DNA from 2 places in the Planococcus shenhongbingii genome. Region 2 is predicted to be linked to the other one. Evidence: a T-box and tRNA genes for the amino acid it is inferred to sense, from the RefSeq annotation. Region 2 holds a T-box; the other holds one or more tRNA genes.
The links. The T-box of region 2 lies ahead of proS (proline--tRNA ligase). A T-box ahead of a tRNA ligase gene usually reads a tRNA of that ligase, here a tRNA-Pro.

Region 1: it has a tRNA-Pro gene. The T-box ahead of proS (proline--tRNA ligase) is inferred to sense a tRNA for this amino acid. The anticodon was not compared.

The regions. Positions count from the first base shown of each region.
Region 1 is NZ_CP129235.1:1,321,981-1,332,762, reverse strand. It holds gene menD (2-succinyl-5-enolpyruvyl-6-hydroxy-3-cyclohexene-1-carboxylic-acid synthase) at 1-76, opposite strand, end outside; gene QWY16_RS06660 (isochorismate synthase) at 63-1,454, opposite strand; tRNA gene QWY16_RS06655 (tRNA-Glu) at 1,996-2,067, opposite strand; tRNA gene QWY16_RS06650 (tRNA-Ser) at 2,074-2,164, opposite strand; tRNA gene QWY16_RS06645 (tRNA-Asn) at 2,169-2,243, opposite strand; tRNA gene QWY16_RS06640 (tRNA-Ile) at 2,245-2,321, opposite strand; tRNA gene QWY16_RS06635 (tRNA-Gly) at 2,339-2,412, opposite strand; tRNA gene QWY16_RS06630 (tRNA-Phe) at 2,420-2,495, opposite strand; tRNA gene QWY16_RS06625 (tRNA-Asp) at 2,513-2,588, opposite strand; tRNA gene QWY16_RS06620 (tRNA-Met) at 2,593-2,669, opposite strand; tRNA gene QWY16_RS06615 (tRNA-Ser) at 2,720-2,812, opposite strand; tRNA gene QWY16_RS06610 (tRNA-Ile) at 2,829-2,905, opposite strand; tRNA gene QWY16_RS06605 (tRNA-Met) at 2,914-2,987, opposite strand; tRNA gene QWY16_RS06600 (tRNA-Ala) at 3,007-3,082, opposite strand; tRNA gene QWY16_RS06595 (tRNA-Pro) at 3,089-3,165, opposite strand; tRNA gene QWY16_RS06590 (tRNA-Arg) at 3,194-3,270, opposite strand; tRNA gene QWY16_RS06585 (tRNA-Leu) at 3,306-3,394, opposite strand; tRNA gene QWY16_RS06580 (tRNA-Gly) at 3,423-3,497, opposite strand; tRNA gene QWY16_RS06575 (tRNA-Leu) at 3,504-3,588, opposite strand; tRNA gene QWY16_RS06570 (tRNA-Lys) at 3,612-3,687, opposite strand; tRNA gene QWY16_RS06565 (tRNA-Thr) at 3,697-3,772, opposite strand; tRNA gene QWY16_RS06560 (tRNA-Val) at 3,785-3,860, opposite strand; rRNA gene rrf (5S ribosomal RNA) at 3,870-3,985, opposite strand; rRNA gene QWY16_RS06550 (23S ribosomal RNA) at 4,108-7,040, opposite strand; rRNA gene QWY16_RS06545 (16S ribosomal RNA) at 7,250-8,802, opposite strand; gene QWY16_RS06540 (DMT family transporter) at 9,136-10,038, opposite strand; gene QWY16_RS06535 (MgtC/SapB family protein) at 10,157-10,782, shown strand, end outside.
Region 2 is NZ_CP129235.1:2,492,704-2,503,485, forward strand. It holds gene QWY16_RS12350 (transcriptional regulator GutM) at 1-279, opposite strand, end outside; gene QWY16_RS12355 (D-cysteine desulfhydrase family protein) at 682-1,680, opposite strand; gene QWY16_RS12360 (hypothetical protein) at 1,736-2,194, opposite strand; gene QWY16_RS12365 (hypothetical protein) at 2,360-2,542, opposite strand; gene QWY16_RS12370 (glycine/sarcosine/betaine reductase selenoprotein B family protein) at 2,609-3,112, opposite strand; gene QWY16_RS12375 (DUF4037 domain-containing protein) at 3,332-4,165, opposite strand; gene proS (proline--tRNA ligase) at 4,195-5,625, opposite strand; T-box leader at 5,683-5,873, opposite strand; gene QWY16_RS12385 (HAD family hydrolase) at 5,983-6,630, shown strand; gene QWY16_RS12390 (NUDIX hydrolase) at 6,627-7,244, shown strand; gene QWY16_RS12395 (DUF3886 domain-containing protein) at 7,352-7,591, opposite strand; gene QWY16_RS12400 (acetyl-CoA C-acetyltransferase) at 7,605-8,792, opposite strand; gene QWY16_RS12405 (hydroxymethylglutaryl-CoA lyase) at 8,870-9,769, shown strand; gene QWY16_RS12410 (alpha/beta hydrolase) at 9,785-10,717, shown strand; gene QWY16_RS12415 (hypothetical protein) at 10,752-10,782, opposite strand, start outside.

The sequences.
Region 1 (10,782 bases), 1.2 Mb from region 2:
CATCTGTGACGCCTAAGTGTATAAGTGAATGTGTAAAAGCTGATACATACTCTGTTAACGATTTACGATTCGTCACTCAATTGACCTCCAAGCGCACGAAGCATTGGTCTAAATTTAACCCAAGTTTCTGCATACTCCGACTCAGATGTAGAATCTTCTACAATCCCGCCTCCTGCATACAAATAAGCTTCTTTTTCGTTCAGCAGCGCTGACCGGATGGCTACTGCAAACTCGCCGTCGCCTTTTGCATCTATCCAACCGATTGGCGCAGCATAAAATCCTCTGTTCATCGTTTCATACTGGCGGATCAAGCTCAGCGCTTCCTGTTTCGGTTCACCGCCAAGAGCCGGGGTAGGATGCAAATCCTTAACCAAATCGAACAAAGTCGAATCTGGTTTCAATTCTCCTTCAACCGGTGTATAAAGATGCTGAATATCCCTTATCTTCATTAATTTAGGTGTTTTTGGCACAAACATATGGGAACTATGCTCGTTAAAGACTTCACTGATCATGTTAACCACAAATTGATGTTCCGAGCGGTTCTTTTTGTCATTCAGTAATTCATTGCCAAGCTTTTCATCCTTTTCCACCGTGTTGCCTCGGGGAGTGGAACCTGCCAAACATGTAGACAGGGCTAACCGGTCCTTCACTTTTACAAGCCTTTCCGGCGTAGCACCGAAGAACAATTGATTTTGTGCTTCCAAACCAAATAGGAAACTTTCAGGCTGTTCTTCAGATACTTGATAAAGAGCCGACGCAGATGAAAGCGGCTGCTCAAATTCTAATCTCAGGGAACGTGCAATCACCACTTTTTCGGCTTGTTTTGCTTTAATGAGAGCCGTCACTTTAGTAATCGAGTCCATGTATTGCTCTTTCTTAATTTCAGTACGTTCCACTACGAGCGGTTTTTGGTATTTCGGCCGTTCCATAACTTGGGCAGCATGGATCAGCCGATCACGTTCTTTCCGCAAAGCCTCAAATGCATTGAAGGTGGCGTCTTCATTTGTAATTAAATTGATGCTGACATACGCCTGATCATCTTTAATTATCATTTGAAATGATGGCACTGCAAAATAAGCTTGTGGAAAATGGGTCCATTCGCTTTGATTTTCATTTAACGGATCAAATGAAAATCCGCCAAATAATATGGGTTGCACATCTGCTTCTTCATTAACAATCTGGCTGCACAAATTCTGCCAATCTTGCTTGATTTCTTCAAACCGTCCATGATGATTTGGTGAAGCAAGAACATGGGCATGTCCAAGCCCAACTAAGGTAAATGTCTTTTCACGATTTTGCCAGAACATTCGCTTTCCTTGATAATGCTTATCCCCTGCTTCAAAAAATGCCAACGCCGACATTCTGGAGACTTCAATTGTTTCTGTGTAAAAACTGTACGCAAGATATCGCGTACTCGTATATTTTTCTGTCGATGAATTCTGTTGTGGATTCATCTTTTTCCCTCCGTTTTAAACTCGTTGCGTAAAAAATCGCAATCTGCTTCACTTTTTAATCTCTATCTTCTATCATACTCTTTTCTATTAAATTGAGCACAACATTTGCTGTATTTCCAATGAAATTGAAGGTGAATACAAAGGGAAAATTGTACAGAACGACACAATTATTTTTAGCTGACAATGGCTGCCTGGATGATTCAATAAACTTGTCTTTTAACCTTGAAAGACTTTTGTAAAGAGATTCTCAAAGTCATGCCAATCATGATAAAGATAGCAGCATTGTCTTTAGAAGTATTTTTTTGTATTGACTAGAGAGGTATGGTTTCTACCTATTGCTTTTTTAGCTGTTTTTCTTTGTAATGTGTTTGCCATTGTCATAATCGGTATAACCATACATAGCTAAACTTCATTTAAAAAGAATTATCGTTCCATTCAAGCCATTAGCAATAAAAAAAGAGCCACTTTAAAATCAAGTGACTCCTTTATTGAACTTTATCAAAAAAAGAGACATGCATTAGAATGCATGTCTCTTTTAGTATGACCCCTACGGGATTCGAACCCGTGTTACCGCCGTGAAAGGGCGGTGTCTTAACCGCTTGACCAAGGGGCCAATTACTGGCGGAGAAGGAGGGATTTGAACCCTCGCGCCGGTTTCCCGACCTACACCCTTAGCAGGGGCGCCTCTTCAGCCACTTGAGTACTTCCCCAGTATGGCTCCGAAGGTAGGATTCGAACCTACGACCATCGCATTAACAGTGCGGTGCTCTACCACTGAGCTACTTCGGAATGGTGGGCCTAAATGGACTCGAACCATCGACCTCACGCTTATCAGGCGTGCGCTCTAACCAGCTGAGCTATAGGCCCATATGTATAATAATTAATGGAGCGGGTGAAGAGAATCGAACTCTCATCATCAGCTTGGAAGGCTGAGGTTTTACCACTAAACTACACCCGCAAAAAAATGGTGGGTCAGGACGGAATCGAACCGCCGACACTTAGAGCTTCAATCTAATGCTCTACCAACTGAGCTACTGACCCATTTTGTTATGTAAAAATGGCGGTCCCGACCGGGATCGAACCGGCGATCTCCTGCGTGACAGGCAGGCATGTTAACCGCTACACCACGGGACCATTTTGGTTGCGGGGGCAGGATTTGAACCTGCGACCTCCGGGTTATGAGCCCGACGAGCTACCGAACTGCTCTACCCCGCGACAATAATATAGAAGAAATAAAAATGATAGTCCACACATTTTGAAAAAAATGGAGGAGGAAGAGGGATTCGAACCCCCGCGGGATTTGACTCCCCTGTCGGTTTTCAAGACCGATCCCTTCAGCCAAACTTGGGTATTCCTCCGTGCTAATAAAATGAATGGTGGACCTTGCAGGACTCGAACCTGCGACCGGACGGTTATGAGCCGTCTGCTCTAACCAACTGAGCTAAAGGTCCTAAAAAAGTGGCGGCAGAGGGGATCGAACCCCCGACCTTACGGGTATGAACCGTACGCTCTAGCCAGCTGAGCTACGCCGCCAGGATCTTTATTATATAGTTGGTGGAGCCTAGCGGGATCGAACCGCTGACCTCCTGCGTGCAAGGCAGGCGCTCTCCCAGCTGAGCTAAGGCCCCATTGAATGGTCGGGAAGACAGGATTCGAACCTGCGACCCCTTGGTCCCAAACCAAGTGCTCTACCAAGCTGAGCTACTTCCCGAACTGAATTGCTGAGTGGTGAAAAAATATGGCGCGCCCGAGAGGACTCGAACCTCTAACCGCTTGATTCGTAGTCAAGTACTCTATCCAATTGAGCTACGGGCGCATATGATGAAAACCTACGGTTTTTGCAAAACCAAATGGTGCCGAGGACCGGAATCGAACCGGTACGGTAGTCACCTACCGCAGGATTTTAAGTCCTGTGCGTCTGCCAGTTCCGCCACCCCGGCATAGGGTCGGCTATTGGTGCAAAAAAATTGGAGCGGAAGACGAGGTTCGAACTCGCGACCTCCACCTTGGCAAGGTGGCGTTCTACCACTGAACTACTTCCGCAAAAAATGGTGCGGGTGAAGGGAGTCGAACCCCCACGCCCGAAGGCGCTAGATCCTAAGTCTAGTGCGTCTGCCAGTTCCGCCACACCCGCGTGGCAATGAAATTGTGAAAAAATGGTGAGCCATGAAGGATTCGAACCTTCGACCCTCTGATTAAAAGTCAGATGCTCTACCAACTGAGCTAATGGCTCGAACAGGAATGGTGCCGGAGAAAGGACTTGAACCCTCAACCTACTGATTACAAGTCAGTTGCTCTACCAGTTGAGCTACTCCGGCGACAGAGAAAAATGGTGGAGGATGACGGGATCGAACCGCCGACCCTCTGCTTGTAAGGCAGATGCTCTCCCAGCTGAGCTAATCCTCCGTTATGTATGCCCAGCAATGTCCTACTCTCGCAGGGGGAAACCCCCAACTACCATTGGCGCAAAAGAGCTTAACTGCCGTGTTCGGGATGGGAACGGGTGTGGCCTCTTTGCCATCATCACTGGACTGTTTGGTTTTTAAAAGACAAGGTTTATTATACCAATCCCCGATGGGATTGCAAGCTTTTTTTGAAAAAAACTTGTGCCTTGCGCCTTCAAAACCGGATATGCGACATTGAACAAACGTATTTGGTTAAGTCCTCGATCGATTAGTATTCGTCAGCTGCACGCGTCGCCGCGCTTCCACCCCGAACCTATCTACCTCATCGTCTTTGAGGGATCTTACTTGCTTGCGCAATGGGAAATCTCATCTTGAGGGGGGCTTCGTGCTTAGATGCTTTCAGCACTTATCCCGGCCACACATAGCTACCCAGCGATGCCCCTGGCGGAACAACTGGTACACCAGCGGTGTGTCCATCCCGGTCCTCTCGTACTAAGGACAGCTCCTCTCAAATTTCCTGCGCCCGCGACGGATAGGGACCGAACTGTCTCACGACGTTCTGAACCCAGCTCGCGTACCGCTTTAATGGGCGAACAGCCCAACCCTTGGGACCGACTACAGCCCCAGGATGCGATGAGCCGACATCGAGGTGCCAAACCTCCCCGTCGATGTGGACTCTTGGGGGAGATAAGCCTGTTATCCCCGGGGTAGCTTTTATCCGTTGAGCGATGGCCCTTCCATGCGGAACCACCGGATCACTAAGCCCGTCTTTCGACCCTGCTCGACCTGTCCGTCTCGCAGTCAAGCTCCCTTGTGCCTTTACACTCTGCGAATGATTTCCAACCATTCTGAGGGAACCTTTGGGCGCCTCCGTTACTCTTTAGGAGGCGACCGCCCCAGTCAAACTGCCCGCCTGACACTGTCTCCCACCCCGATCAGGGGTGCGGGTTAGAATTTCAATACAACCAGGGTAGTATCCCACCGACGCCTCCCCCGAAGCTGGCGCTCCGGGCTCAAAGGCTCCTACCTATCCTGTACAAGTTGCACCAAAAGTCAATATCAGGCTACAGTAAAGCTCCACGGGGTCTTTCCGTCCTGTCGCGGGTAACCTGCATCTTCACAGGTACTATAATTTCACCGAGTCTCTCGTTGAGACAGTGCCCAGATCGTTACGCCTTTCGTGCGGGTCGGAACTTACCCGACAAGGAATTTCGCTACCTTAGGACCGTTATAGTTACGGCCGCCGTTTACTGGGGCTTCAGTTCGCACCTTCGCTTGCGCTAAGCACTCCCCTTAACCTTCCAGCACCGGGCAGGCGTCAGCCCCTATACGTCACCTTACGGTTTGGCAGAGACCTGTGTTTTTGCTAAACAGTCGCCTGGGCCTATTCACTGCGGCTCTCTCGGGCTGTTCACCCTACCAGAGCACCCCTTCTCCCGAAGTTACGGGGTCATTTTGCCGAGTTCCTTAACGAGAGTTCACTCGCTCACCTTAGAATTCTCTTCTCGCCTACCTGTGTCGGTTTGCGGTACGGGCACCTCCCGCCTCGCTAGAGGCTTTTCTTGGCAGTGTGAAATCAGGGACTCCAGGGCATACGCCCCTTGCCGTCACCGCTCAACGTTATGGAAATGGGATTTGCCTCATTTCCCGCCTCACGGCTTGGACGCGCTCAACCAACGGCGCGCTCGCCTTATCCTTCTGCGTCCCCCCATTGCTCAAACGGCGGGGAGGTGGTACAGGAATATCAACCTGTTGTCCATCGTCTACGCCTATCGGCCTCGACTTAGGTCCCGACTGACCCTGAGCGGACGAGCCTTCCTCAGGAAACCTTGGGCATTCGGTGGACGGGATTCTCACCCGTCTTTCGTTACTCATACCGGCATTCTCACTTCTAAGCGCTCCACGAATCCTTCCGGTTCCGCTTCAACGCCCTTAGAACGCTCTCCTACCACGGACATCGTTGATGTCCATCCACAGCTTCGGTAATCCGTTTAGCCCCGGTACATTTTCGGCGCAGTGTCACTCGACCAGTGAGCTATTACGCACTCTTTAAATGATGGCTGCTTCTAAGCCAACATCCTGGTTGTCTAAGCAACGCCACATCCTTTTCCACTTAACGGATATTTGGGGACCTTAGCTGGTGGTCTGGGCTGTTTCCCTCTTGACTACGGATCTTATCACTCGCAGTCTGACTCCCAAGCATAAATCACTGGCATTCGGAGTTTGTCTGAATTCGGTAACCCGGGATGGGCCCCTAGTCCAAACAGTGCTCTACCTCCAGGATTCTCAATCTTGAGGCTAGCCCTAAAGCTATTTCGGAGAGAACCAGCTATCTCCAGGTTCGATTGGAATTTCTCCGCTACCCACACCTCATCCCCGCACTTTTCAACGTGCGTGGGTTCGGGCCTCCAGTAAGTGTTACCTTACCTTCACCCTGGACATGGGTAGATCACCTGGTTTCGGGTCTACAACTGCATACTCATTCGCCCTGTTCAGACTCGCTTTCGCTGCGGCTCCGACTTCTCATCTTAACCTTGCATGCAATCGTAACTCGCCGGTTCATTCTACAAAAGGCACGCCATCACCCATGAACGGGCTTTGACTAGTTGTAGGCACACGGTTTCAGGATCTGTTTCACTCCCCTTCCGGGGTGCTTTTCACCTTTCCCTCACGGTACTGGTTCACTATCGGTCACTAGGGAGTATTTAGCCTTGGGAGATGGTCCTCCCGGATTCCGACGGAATTTCACGTGTTCCGCCGTACTCAGGATCCACTCAGGAGGGCACGCCTTTTCGGCTACGGGGCTGTTACCCAGTGTCGCGGACCGTTCCAGGTCGCTTCGCCTAACGCGTGCTTTTGTAACTCCGTATTGAGTGTCCTACAACCCCAAGAGGCAAGCCTCTTGGTTTGGGCTGTTCCCGTTTCGCTCGCCGCTACTCAGGGAATCGCATTTGCTTTCTGTTCCTCCAGGTACTTAGATGTTTCAGTTCCCTGGGTCTGCCTTCTCATGTGCTATGAATTCACACATGGATCCTGCCCCATTACGGGCAGGGGGTTCCCCCATTCGGAAATCTCCGGATCAATGCTCACTTACAGCTCCCCGGAGCATATCGGTGTTAGTGCCGTCCTTCTTCGGCTCCTAGTGCCAAGGCATCCACCGTGCGCCCTTTCTAACTTAACCAAGTTGGTTACATAGAAAGTCGACCGATCGCTCGGTCTCATCACTTGTGTTGCGTTGTTTCGTTTGTTTCAATGTCGTCATATCCAGTTTTCAAAGAACAAGTTGTTGAAAGTCACAAAAAAAGGCATCGCTGCCAAGGTGTGAACCTTCAAAACCGAACGCAAAACGTCAACCGGAACCGTGAGGTTCCGTTCCGAAGTAATCCTTAGAAAGGAGGTGATCCAGCCGCACCTTCCGATACGGCTACCTTGTTACGACTTCACCCCAATCATCTGTCCCACCTTCGGCGGCTGGCTCCCACAAGGGGTTACCTCACCGACTTCGGGTGTTACAAACTCTCGTGGTGTGACGGGCGGTGTGTACAAGGCCCGGGAACGTATTCACCGTGGCATGCTGATCCACGATTACTAGCGATTCCGGCTTCATGCAGGCGAGTTGCAGCCTGCAATCCGAACTGAGAACGGTTTTCTGGGATTGGCTCCCCCTCGCGGGTTGGCGACCCTTTGTACCGTCCATTGTAGCACGTGTGTAGCCCAGGTCATAAGGGGCATGATGATTTGACGTCATCCCCACCTTCCTCCGGTTTGTCACCGGCAGTCACCTTAGAGTGCCCAACTGAATGCTGGCAACTAAGATCAAGGGTTGCGCTCGTTGCGGGACTTAACCCAACATCTCACGACACGAGCTGACGACAACCATGCACCACCTGTCACCGCTGTCCCCGAAGGGAAAGCCTTGTCTCCAAGGCGGGCAGCGGGATGTCAAGACCTGGTAAGGTTCTTCGCGTTGCTTCGAATTAAACCACATGCTCCACCGCTTGTGCGGGCCCCCGTCAATTCCTTTGAGTTTCAGCCTTGCGGCCGTACTCCCCAGGCGGAGTGCTTAATGCGTTAGCTGCAGCACTAAGGGGCGGAAACCCCCTAACACTTAGCACTCATCGTTTACGGCGTGGACTACCAGGGTATCTAATCCTGTTTGCTCCCCACGCTTTCGCGCCTCAGCGTCAGTTACAGACCAGAAAGTCGCCTTCGCCACTGGTGTTCCTCCACATCTCTACGCATTTCACCGCTACACATGGAATTCCACTTTCCTCTTCTGCACTCAAGTCCCCCAGTTTCCAATGACCCTCCACGGTTGAGCCGTGGGCTTTCACATCGGACTTAAAGGACCGCCTGCGCGCGCTTTACGCCCAATAATTCCGGACAACGCTTGCCACCTACGTATTACCGCGGCTGCTGGCACGTAGTTAGCCGTGGCTTTCTGGTAAGGTACCGTCAAGGTGCCGGCAGTTACTCCGGCACGGTTTCTTCCCTTACAACAGAGTTTTACGATCCGAAAACCTTCATCACTCACGCGGCGTTGCTCCGTCAGACTTGCGTCCATTGCGGAAGATTCCCTACTGCTGCCTCCCGTAGGAGTCTGGGCCGTGTCTCAGTCCCAGTGTGGCCGATCACCCTCTCAGGTCGGCTACGCATCGTGGCCTTGGGAGGCCGTTACCCCCCCAACTAGCTAATGCGCCGCGGGCCCATCCAGCAGCGACAGCGTGAGCCGTCTTTCCGTCGGCTCCCAGGCGGGAGCCGAACCTATCCGGTATTAGCCCCGGTTTCCCGGAGTTATCCCGAACTGCAGGGCAGGTTGCCCACGTGTTACTCACCCGTCCGCCGCTGAAAACTTGGAGCAAGCTCCAAATTTTCCGCTCGACTTGCATGTATTAGGCACGCCGCCAGCGTTCGTCCTGAGCCAGGATCAAACTCTCCATTATAGAAGAAATTGATTGCTCAATGTTCTGCTGGCGGGATTGCCGCACGAATGCGCACAATCTCGCTTGATCTGCTTGCGCTGATCAGTAAGTTTGCTCGGATCGCTTTGCGACGATCCTCGCAGAAAATTCGTTGTCGCGCCAAGGCGCTTCAACAATTTTTGTTGACGTTTTGCTGTTCAGTTTTCAAGGTTCAGGTTTTCTTTTGTGAACGCCGCACTCATTGGCGACTTTATTAATATATCCTACTTCCGAAACGTTGTCAATACTATTTCAAAATATTTTTTCCGCTCGTCTTAAGGACATGTATAAATATAAACCGCCACGCGGATAAAATCAACCCCTTTTCTTAAAAAAGATTGATTTTATTTTTTCGTAATCTGCAACGAACAAAATGATTCCCGCCAATACTACACTTCCGCCAACAATCTGGCTTAAGCTCAACACCTCTCCCAGTATGAAATAAGCTAATACAGCAGCCCCTACTGGCTCAAATAAAATAGCAATTGAAATCACGTTCGTACTTACCCACTTCAGCGCCCAATTAAATAAAGTGTGTCCGAGCAAGTTAGGGATTATTGCCAACAATAAAAACCACATCCACTCAGATGCTGGATAAGGACCAAATGATTCTCCTTTGAATACGATATAGAAGAATAACGTTATGGTACTAAAACTATAAACTACAAAAGTATATGTAATTAACGACAGCCTCTTCCTAACATCCTGCCCAAATAGAAGATAAGCTGTTATTAAAGCACAGGCAATCAGAGCTAATATATCTCCATACAATGCTGATCCACTGACTTTAAAATCTCCATAACCGATTAAAACACTTCCGAGCACCGCAATCATTCCAGATATTAATGTCTTTAAAGAAATTTTCTCTTTAAAAAAGAAATAGGTACCGGCAAAAGCAAATAAAGGCTGCAGCGTAACAAGCACAGTAGAGCTTGCAACAGAAGTATAGTTCAATGATTCAAACCATAAGATAAAGTGAAAAGCCAAGAAAACACCTGCAATTGATGTGAAAATCCAATCTCTTTTGCTTAGCTTTTTAATTTCATGGGTATATTTCATAAAGAAGATTGGGCTCATGATGAGAATTGAAAACAGCATTCGGTAAAATGCGGTAACTCCAGAGTCCGCAGATGTCATTTTCACAAAGATTGCTGAGAGAGCAACTGAAAAAACACCGATGATGATGGGAATAAAGGGATGAACCGCTGGTCTTTCCATATTGACGCCTCTTTTCTATTAAGTTCTGTTTGAAAATACATAGTGGATTTCACACTTTTAATAGTGTGACACGTCCAATCTTCTTTTTCAATACTCGAAACGAAAGGAGGCTAAACATGTGGATCTTTTTTCTTCTCTTGAAGTTTTCTCGCTTGAAACTTTTCTAAAATTATTTTTAGCCGCTTTATTAAGTTTAATAATCGGCTTAGAGAGGGAATTAAAAAGAAAGCCTGTAGGTTTAAAGACGAGCATTGTCATCGCCACCTTCAGTTGTTTGTTGACCATCATCTCTATTGAGTCTGCGTATATTGCAAAAGGAAGCGAGCATGACAACGTAAATATTACAATGGATCCACTTCGTTTGGCAGCTCAAATAGTTTCTGGTATTGGTTTTCTTGGAGCTGGTGTTATATTAAAGCGAGGCAATGATTCGATCTCCGGGTTAACAACTGCAGCGATGATTTGGGGAGCCGGCGGAATCGGCATTGCGGTAGCAGCAGGTTTTTATATTGAAGCCGCTGTCTCTGTACTGATTATTCTGATTGGGATTGAGCTCGTCCCCCCCCTGCTCTTTAAATACGGTCCGAAGCGGCTACAGATGATTGAGGCAATCATCAAGATTATTGTTACTGAAAAAAACTCAATCGCTTCAATAGTAGAAGATATAAAAAAAGTTGGTGTCGTGATCGAGACTCTTTCTATTTCCGATCAACAGGAAAAGGGCGAGCCGCAAAAACATGAATT
Region 2 (10,782 bases):
TATTGTCAGGCCGTTGTATTTACTGAAATCCTCAAACCGGCTGAATACTGTCACTCCTTTCATCAATTGGCTTTCTACTACTGTGCCTGCATCATCCGTAACCAAAATAGCAATGACGCCAATCCCCATTTTTTGCTTTTGGACCCCGACCCCCAAATAGCCAGAAGGCCTGTTGCTCATTTTCTTAATAGTCGTTTGATAATTTTTCAACTGGATTTTCGTCAGCATTATTTGAAGCAGCCAAACTCCAGCAAACACGACTATAAACCACCCCCACAAATGAACCCCTCCGTTCCGTTTACATATGTTCCATGCTGTAACACATGTTATTAGCTACATTATAAAAGCGCTTTCACCATAAATCAATAGGTATTAAGAGAATATTAAAATTATTTACAATATAATGATTTCTCAGTATAGAGATAGGTTTTGTAACTTTTATTGCGAAGTCCGCTTCCGGCCTTGTATAAGGAATTTCTGAAAATAACCATAAAAAAGGAGTTGTCCCAAATTACTTTTGGGACAACTCCTTTGCGACGAAGCTAACGTAGCGGCGGTTTTTTCTGCACCGAAGCTAGCGCAGCGATGCAGGAGCAATAGTATTAACCTCCGCTTTATTAGAAGCAAGGGGCTGTCCAATAAGTCTAATAACAGACTTATTGGACAGCCCCTTTCAAAGAATTATTGAAGTAGATTTGCGAATTCTTTTCCTTGAGGAAATATGCCGTATAGGCCTCCCGTATGGATAAAGAGAATATTATTCAAATGTTCCAGACGACCTTTCTTTATTTCTTCAATAAGTCCATAAAATCCTTTGCCGGTATAAACAGGATCCAAGACAAGGCCTTCCAGCATCGCAAGTTCTTTTATGAATGCTCTTTCTTCCGGCCGTCCGATGGCGTATCCCAGCCCTACATAACCATCGATAATGCGAATATCCTTAGAACAGATTTCAACAGAACTTTCCAGGTGTTTTTCTGCGTCTTCCAATACCTTCATTATTGCTCGGTGAAAATATTCGGCATCGTTGCTGACATTAAAACCAATAATCTCATGTGAAGTCTTAAAAATTTTTTGGGCGAGAAGCAAACCGGCATATGTCCCCCCGGAACCGACTGCCATAACTACTGCATCAAACTGGACGCCCATTTCTTTTTCCTGCTGGATGATTTCTTCCATTGCAGAATAATATCCGAACGCTCCGATCCCGTTAGAGGCGCCTTCCGGAATAATGTAAGCATGACTCCCTTGCTGAGCCAGTTCTTCTTTCAATCCCGTCATAATATCATTCCGGCGATTTCTATATTCCTCCGGCGTAACCCAGTGGATATCCGCTCCAAAAAGCACATCAAGCAATAAATTGCCATTCGGAGCAGCAGGCTGTTGTCCTCTGAGCACCAGTTTTGTTTTCAATCCCAGTTTAGCTGCTGCCGCGGCCGTCGTCCGGCAATGGTTTGACTGGATGCCTCCGCAAGTGATCAGCGTATCCGCTCCTTGGCTGATTGCTTCGTGGAGGGTGTATTCCAGTTTCCTAATTTTATTGCCAGCCACTTCAGTACCGGTTTGGTCATCGCGTTTCACATATATATTTGGTCCTCCCAACTTTTCAGACAGCCGATGAAGTTTTTCAATTTTAGTAGGAAGATTTGCCAAATTCAAGCGTTTTGGTATGTTATGCAACGAATGCCACCTCTTCTTATAGTATTAAACAAATTATGAAAATCGGAAAGTTTAGTTAATCAAGCAAGTTCTTCAACATTTCTTCGATTTCTTTTTCCAAATCATTTTTAGCCGCATCAAATAAAGTCCCAAACCTTTTAAAGAAAGTTCCGTGATGATGCCAAATTGTAATGGCCGCTGCGTAAGCATCGTTATCATAGCCCGGGTCATTATAGTCTATCGCAATCCGAGAACGATATTCTTTGTCCAGGCAGCAGTCTGCAGACAGGCTTTCTAATACGTCTCCATTAAGATCCCTTGAAAGCCAGACGGAAAAGTTGCGCTTTTTCTGCTCTTCAAATTGAGCCGCATATTGAAGTTGCATCTTCTTAGCCAAATTTTCTGCCAAGTTTTCCATCTCGACAATTCTGTTTTTTAATTCTTCGTCTATTCCCTCAGCATCAATAGAGATGTACTTCTGTAGATCAATGAATTTTTCGATGTCATAAAGCCATCTTCTAATTTTCTCACGCACATCCCCTTCTTCCTCTCTTTATAAATAATTTGGAAGTTTAATCATGTGTTTTCGGGTCCAAAGTAAAAAAGAAAGGAGCATTTCATTTAGATAACTGCATCCTTCCTTAATCCAGCCTTATTTCTTACTTATTGCTGCAGTTGGTATTCATCAGTTTGGTTTACTTTACTCAATATATTCCATGCGCGTTCCAGCCGGCTTCGCAGCAAGCTCCAGCAATTGATTGATCACTTTTTTCCGTGTCTCGAAATCAAACGGTTCCCCGCATGGACGGCCCAGTTTGAACGGAACATGCAATGTCCGCGGGACTCCAACTTTTTCAGTGACCTCAGGCAATAACGTAATCATTGCAGTTGCCACTCCTGACGCTTCTAAAGCCCGGGCATACAGCCCGAGTACATTATGGCAAGTGCCTCAGCCAGGCACCAGCAAAGCCACATCAATGTCTTTGTTTTTGAACAGCTCCACTACTTTCGGAATCGATTCCTTTTCGACCTGCTCGGTCTCCATGATGCCGCCATACAATCCGATATGGATGTCTGATACAGAACCGATAACTCCGGACTGTTCCAGCTCTTTCAGCTGTTGGATCGGAAAAACGATCGTTGTATCTTTTTTAGCGAATTTCGTATCGTAATACATATGGGTTACCGTCAGCTCTTCTTCCTGGGCCTTTCCAGGGACGATCCGGATGGTGTGATCTTGAATATCAAGATCAAACGGAATGTCTGTTTTCAAATGGACACCGGCAGTCGATAACAAAGCGACTTTGCATTCAGCCAGCGGTTTAGTCAAGTTCGCTTCTGGAACACCTGGCTGTTTACTGACATGCTTTAATGTGTAATTGTTATAAGCTTTCGGGAAGTTTTCCAAAAATGCCACAGCCACTTTTGATTTGATTTTTGTACGGCTTTTCATTTTCCATAGCTCCTCCATTCGTTAATTTCTTTGGCATTGCCTACATCCCTTTGTTTAATCTCCAAAGCTTTGAGTGACTGATTCTTTTAGTTGTTTAGTGTATTCGACTGTTTAGTAAATAACCCTTTTATTTACCGGCCAGGATATAGTTTGTTAACGAAAATTTCAGATTTTAATTTTAAAGAAAGGATTTGATTTTTGTTCTGAAATTAATGTTGTTCAACTATTTTTAGGTCTTGCCCAGCCGGCTTTTTCCATAGCACCGGACATATCTAGCTCAGGATAAAGAGTTTGTGCCAATTGAAAAACTTCTATAATCAGCCGCTCCAACTCTTTGACGCTTTCCTTCGGTTCTCCAAGCAAGACTGAAGCAAAGCGTTCCGAACTGTTTTCCGGCTTTATCTCCATGTTGTCCAGCGAAGCTTTCTGCCATTTAAATGCCGGGTGATGAACATATCGCTGATTGAGCGCAAATAGAATGCCCATCAGTTTAACTTCAACGGCCACGATAATTTGGTAGAGCATCAGCCAGTCTTCCCGGGCAAGGAGCGCTTCACGGTTCTGCCAGCGCGTCCCGAGCTCTCTATTCTCTTTGACCATCGCCTCGCCAAGCTTTACAGGATACAACTTTATTTTTCCCTTCAGCTCGAATAGCGCCTTCTCGCCTCCAAGCGGAATGCCATCATCGATGGATGCTAGTAAGACTTGTTTCTCAAGATCTGTATCATATTTTAAAGTTATGCTTTCAACATACTGAAAGGCAGTACTCACCAGGAAATTGCTGATTTCCAGTTTAACGTTCTGGACCGTATAAGTTTCCGACCATTCTTCGTCTTCAAAAGGATGAAAATCAAGTATGTTGCCGCCTAGCTTTTCAATCGGTTCTTTTCTGTCTTCATCAGTTGGGCTTTCCCTCCAAAAAATAAACAATTCAATATCCGAAAATTCATCAGATAAATTTCGCGCGACAGATCCCCCCAGCATGACGGACTCGATTTTAGGATTGTGCATGTATACGTCTGCTATTTCTTTTGCCAGTTCTTTCAATTCCATTTGATTTTCTCCTTTGAGTGGACGGCCATTTAATAAGCCTTTGCCCAAATGACCAGCTGTTCTGCTTTTTCGCCGCAGCAAACACAGGTATCTGTTATGAGTTCCTGGTCGAATGGAATGCAGCGTGATGTCGCTTGGGTTTCTTCTTTTATTTGGTCTTCGCAGGACTCTTTTCCGCACCACATCGCTTTGACAAAGCCACCTTCTGCTAACAGCGTATCTTTAAACTCTTCCATAGTTGCAGCTGTATTGGTTTTGGTTAAACGGTGCTGCAGCGCTTTATCATATAAATTCTTTTGTATCTCCTGAAGAAGACGCGGGATTTCGGTTTCTAGGTTCTGTTGTTCAACCGCTATCTTCTCTCCTGTGTCTCTTCTGACAAGGACCACTTTGTTTTCTTCGATATCTTTGGGTCCGATTTCCAGGCGGATCGGGATGCCTTTCATTTCAGATTCGTTGAACTTCCAGCCCGGCTTTTTATCACTGGCGTCGATCCCGACCCGCATTTTGGATTTCAAGGCATGCTGCAGGGCATATGCCGCATCGAGCACACCTTCTTTGTGCTGGGCGATTGGCACGATGAGCACTTGTGTCGGCGCCACTTCAGGCGGCAGGACCAGCCCTTTGTCATCGCCATGCACCATGATCATCGCGCCAATGATGCGCGTAGTGAAGCCCCAGGACGTCTGGTGGACTGTCTGAAGTTTGCCTTCCCGGTCCAAAAATTCAATGCCGAATGCTTTCGCGAAGCCCGTGCCCAAATTATGTGAAGTCCCGGACTGCAGCGCTTTGCCGTCATGCATTAAACTTTCAATCGTATAGGTATATTCTGCACCGGCGAATTTTTCTTTTTCTGTTTTCTGGCCTTTTATCACTGGAATTGCCAGCACTCGCTCACAAATGTCTGCATAGACATCCAGCATTTTCACTGTTTCTTCATGGGCATCCTGTTCCGTTTCATGGCATGTGTGGCCTTCCTGCCATAAAAACTCAAGAGTCCGCAAAAACGGCCGGGTGGTTTTTTCCCAGCGCACGACATTTGCCCACTGGTTGTAAAGCTTTGGCAAGTCCCGGTAGGAATGGATGATGTTCTTATAATGCTCGGCAAACAGCACTTCAGAAGTCGGCCGGATACATAATCGTTCCGCCAGTTCTTCATTGCCGCCGTGTGTCACCCAGGCCACTTCCGGGGCAAAACCTTCGATATGATCTTTTTCTTTTTGCAGCAGGCTTTCCGGAATCAATAATGGCATATAGACATTATCGTGCCCGGTCTCTTTAATCTCCGCATCCAACGCATTTTTGATGTTCTCCCAAATTGCGTAGCCATATGGACGGATAATCATCGATCCCCGCACACTCGAATAATCGACCAGTTCCGCTTTTAATACCACATCCGTATACCATTGTGCAAAATCCACATCCATATTCGTAATCTGCTCTACCCTATTTTTCGCCATATCCATTCCCCTTTTCAAATGATTTATTGAAAATAAAACAAAAAAGCCCCGCTAAAAATAAGGGACCCAGAAGGCGGTACCACCCTAATTTAAAGCAAAGCTTTACTCTCGAACATGATAACGGTGTGCACCGCTGCATTTTTCAATACAGATATGAAAGGCAGGTTCGATAATTTTCTTTGGGTCCCTCTCAGCCATCGGCACCTTCTCTGAAAAAGAAACTTCTATCTACTGGTCCTTAAAATTTCTGATTCTGCTATTTTATATTTTAATCAGATTAATTGAAATAGAATATTTAGTCAATAAGAATTAGTATAGTATTAAGTAACGGGTTGAACCGAGAAATGAGAGGTGAAAATGATGAAAGCGATACTTTTTGATTTTGATGGCACATTAGCCAATACACTGCCGGTTTGCGATATGGCTTTTCAGCACGTTTTCCGGAAGTATGACCAGCGGGAACTTTCTTCGGCTGAAGTCCGGGCGATGTTCGGTCCTTCAGAAACCGGGATCATCTACCAAAACCTGAAGCACCGCAACAAAGAAGAAGCGATTGAACAATATTATGACCAATACTTGGAACATCATGCTGACATGATTGAACAGAATAGGGATATCCATAGTTTGTTGATGCATTTAAAAGAAAAAGGGCTGAAATTGGGGATTGTCACCGGAAAAGCAAAAAGAAGTCTCGATATTTCGTTGAAAGCCCTTGGATGGGAACATCTTTTTGATGCCATGATCACCGGAGATGACGTGGTGAACCCTAAGCCGGATCCGGAAGGGGTGCTAAAAATTCTGCCATTATTAGGCGCCAGAGCTGATGAAGCCATCTTTATCGGGGACAGTGATGCGGATATATTAGCCGGAACTGCAGCAAATGTCGTAACGATAGGTGTCCAGTGGCTCCCAGACTATCAAACCTTGGAATTCGCCGCGGCTCCTTCGTTTCTTTTTAAGACAGTCCATGATTTTAGAGAAGCGATGGAAGGGGGATTTAAATGAGCACGAAATGGCTCCATTGGGCACAAAGAATCCAATCACTGTCCCAAGCAGGATTGGCATTTTCAAAAAACGTCTATGATTTGGAGCGTTTTGAAGAACTTCGGGAAATCAGTGTGGAAATTATCAACGAGCACACCAACTTGGAAATGCAGAAAATCAAGGACTTGTTTGCAAATGATGCCGGCTACCAAACCCCTAAACTGGATATTCGCGGAGCCGTATTCAAAGACGGAAAAATTCTGATGGTGCATGAAAACATCGACAACCGCTGGTCTTTGCCTGGCGGATTCTGTGATATCGGCCTTTCCCCTGCCGAAAACATTGTCAAGGAAATCAAAGAGGAATCCGGATTTGATGCGGTACCGGTTAAGCTTCTGGCGGTGCTTGACATGAACAAGCATCCGCACTCGCCTCAGCCTTATCATTATTATAAGATTTTTATACAATGTGACATTATCGGCGGAAATGCTGAGAATGGGGTGGAAACGAAAGGCGTGGATTTTTATAAAGAAACTAATCTGCCCAAGCTTTCAGAAAGCAGAAATACCAAGTCCCAAATCGAAATGCTGTTTGAGTTCCTTAACGATCCAAATAAAGAGACCGTCTTTGATTAGAAATAAATTCTTGATAAGCTACAAATAACCCTCTTCATCTTTCCTTTTCAGGTTTGATGAAGAGGGTTATTGAAACTCATAAAATCATTTTGTAACATTGCTTCTTTTTAAAACTTATTCCCTTTATCGCCGTGCCGCTCCAGCAGTTCCGCAAACGACAAGTTCTTTTCCTTCTGTTGTCGTTCAAACACTTTTTGTGCTTCTTTTTCTTCTTCGCGCTGCTGTTCTTCTTTCAGCAGCTCTTTTTTCGTGGCCTGCAGTTTTGCCAGAATATCTTCAGGCAATATGCTGGCTGTTTCTTCTTTTTTCTTTGGTGAGTTTTTCTTTGAAGTATTTTTCTTAGCCATACCGTGTCTCTCCTTATGGGCGTTTTACAATTGTCGCTACACCTTGGCCTCCGCCGATGCACAATGTGGCAAGTCCTGTCTTCGCGTCACGTTTCTGCATTTCATGAAGAAGGGAAACGAATACGCGCGCACCGCTGGCACCAATCGGATGGCCGAGGGCAATTGCTCCGCCGTTAACATTCAAAATATCATGGTTGAAATGGAGTTCTTTGTCGACTGCAATAGATTGGGCAGCAAATGCTTCGTTTGCTTCAATCAATTCAATATCTTCAAGAGATAAATCTGCCTTTTTCAAGGCATTTTTTACCGCTTGGACAGGACCGATTCCCATCACTGCCGGATCAACTGCAGCGCTGCCGTTCGCCGCGATTGTCGCAAGCGGCGTAAGCCCCAGTTCATCCGCTTTCGCTTTTGACATGACCACAACTGCTGCTGCTCCGTCATTGATGCCCGATGCATTGCCAGCTGTTACGCTGCCGTCTTTTTTGAATGCTGGGCGTAATTTGCTTAACTTTTCAGCAGTGGAATCGCGTTTCACGTATTCATCTGTCTTGAAAATAACCGGCTCGCCTTTACGCTGTGGAATTTCCACTGGCACGATTTCATCTTCAAATTTCCCGCCATCAATTGCCGCTGCTGCACGCGCTTGTGAACGGGCTGAAAATTCATCTTGTTCTTCCCGTGTAATTTCGTAGCGGTCACATAGATTTTCAGCAGTAATGCCCATGTGATAATCATTGAATGCACACATTAAACCGTCAACCAGCATGCTGTCGACCACTTTTTGGTCGCCCATGCGGAATCCGCTGCGTGCATTTTGCATCAAATACGGAGCCTGGCTCATATTTTCCATACCGCCGGCAACCACGATTTCTGCATCTCCGGCATAAATCGCCTGATACGCCAAATGCACGGCTTTTAATCCCGAACCGCAGACTTTATTGATCGACATCGCTGGAACGGTTTCCGGAAGCCCAGCCTGCATTGACGCTTGGCGTGCCGGGTTTTGGCCGAGCCCTGCCTGAAGAACATTGCCCATGATCACTTCTGATACTTGGTCAGGTGTGATTCCGGCTTTTTCAACCGCTTCTTTGATAACGATTGCCCCTAATTTGGTAGCCGGCACGTCTTTTAACGCACCTTGAAACGAACCGATTGCTGTACGAACTGCACTGACAATAACGACTTCTTGTGACACAATGATTTCCCCCTTATTTGGTTGTTTACCGTTTGCTCTTTTCTCCCTGCACTGGCTAAAATGGAATCAGGAGGGATACTATGTTCATTTTACCAAATAATGCAACGATTATCGAGGTAGGGCCACGGGACGGACTTCAAAATGAAGGAAAAGTTGTTTCAACTGAGCATAAGCTGCAATTTATCGAGAGATTGCAAAAAGCAGGCATTCAGGAAATGGAATTGACATCATTCGTATCACCGAAATGGGTTCCCCAAATGGCTGATGCCAAAGACATTATGGCCAATGTAGAAAAAATCGGCCGGCAGTTCGTCTTGACGCCGAACGAAAAAGGCATCAATGCCGCACTGGAATCCGGAGCTCAAGCTGTCGCGGTATTCGTCGGGGTGTCGAATACGTTCAACAAGAAAAATATCAATAAAACGACGGATGAAAGCATGGAAGCATTAAAACCGCTTATTTTAAAATTAAAGCAGGATGGCGTTTTTGTCCGTGCCTGCATTTCAACAGCCTTCTATTGCCCATTCGAAGGTGCCATTAAACCGGAAGATACATTGGCTTTATGCCATCAATTTGTTGACTGGGGCGTGGATGAATTAAGTGTTGCCGATACCATAGGCATGGCAACGCCAGCTGAAAGCTACGAATTGTTCCAGCAATTAAAAGAAGCATTTCCGGATGTGCTGCTGACTGCCCATTTCCACGATACACGAAAAATGGCGCTGGCGAATATTTTTGCTGCTTTGCAGGCCGGTGTCGACCGCTTTGATTCATCTGCCGGCGGACTTGGAGGCTGCCCGTTTGCTCCCGGTGCTACAGGAAACGTAGCCACAGAAGATGTGGTCAATATGCTGAACCGCATGGGCATTGAGACAGGCATCAATCTGGATTTATTATGCGAGGCTGTCCAGTCAATTGAACCGCATGTGACAAATCCGGTTCAAACCGGGATGTACCGGCTTTATCAAAACCAGGCATAGGAAAGGTAGTCTGCCATGAAGAAACGACTGCTGCAGGTTTCGGCCATTGTTTCAACTGGTTTAACCTTAACAGCCGCTGTCATTGGCTTTGTCATTAGCAATCGCTTGATGTATATGAAGAAAAAAGACGAAAATCTCATTTTAGAGCGTGAAACTTCTGCCAAGCGCTATGATGAAGTGTGGTACGCCCAAGTGAAAAAAAGCGAAAGATGGATCCAGTCTGAAAACGGTTATCCCATCAAAGCCATTTTCCTGGAACCGCATGACACGAAACGATACGTTGTCATTTGCCATGGCGTCACAGAAACCAAAGTAAACTCATTTAAATACGCCCGCATGTTCGAACGGCTTGGATTTAATTCGGTCGTCTACGATCATCGCAGGCACGGAGAGAGCGGCGGGAAAACCACCAGTTTCGGCCATTACGAAAAACTCGATTTAAAAGCTGTAGTAGAAGCATTAAGACTGCACGTGGGACCTGATTTATTTTTCGGCATCCACGGCGAGTCGATGGGCGGGGCTACTACGCTTTTATACGCAGGCATGGAAGACACGGCAGCATTTTACGTCATTGACTGTGCTTATTCCGATATCTCCAAACAAATCCTGCATGTCATGAAGACCACCCAGCCAATTCGTTCATCACTGGCATTAAAGCTTGCAGCTGTCTTTATGAAATTGCGCGATGGCTATTCCATTTCAACTGTTTCGCCGATAGAAGCGGTGGCTCACATCAAAAACCCGGTCCTTTTCATCCACAGTTTGGAGGATGAATTCGTCCTGCCGGAAATGTCACAGGAAATGTTTGATATAAAGCCCGACCCAAAAGCGATCAATTTTTTTGCTGAAGGAGCGCATGCCCAGTCTTATAATAAATACCCGGAAGAATACGAAAAAACCGTTGCAGAATTTTTAGACGCAAACGGCTTGATGACTTCAGAAATGTAAAAAGCACTCCATGAGAGTGCTTTTTTGCTTCGACTTATTTCTTTTTTTTTAAAACCAGCTTTAGC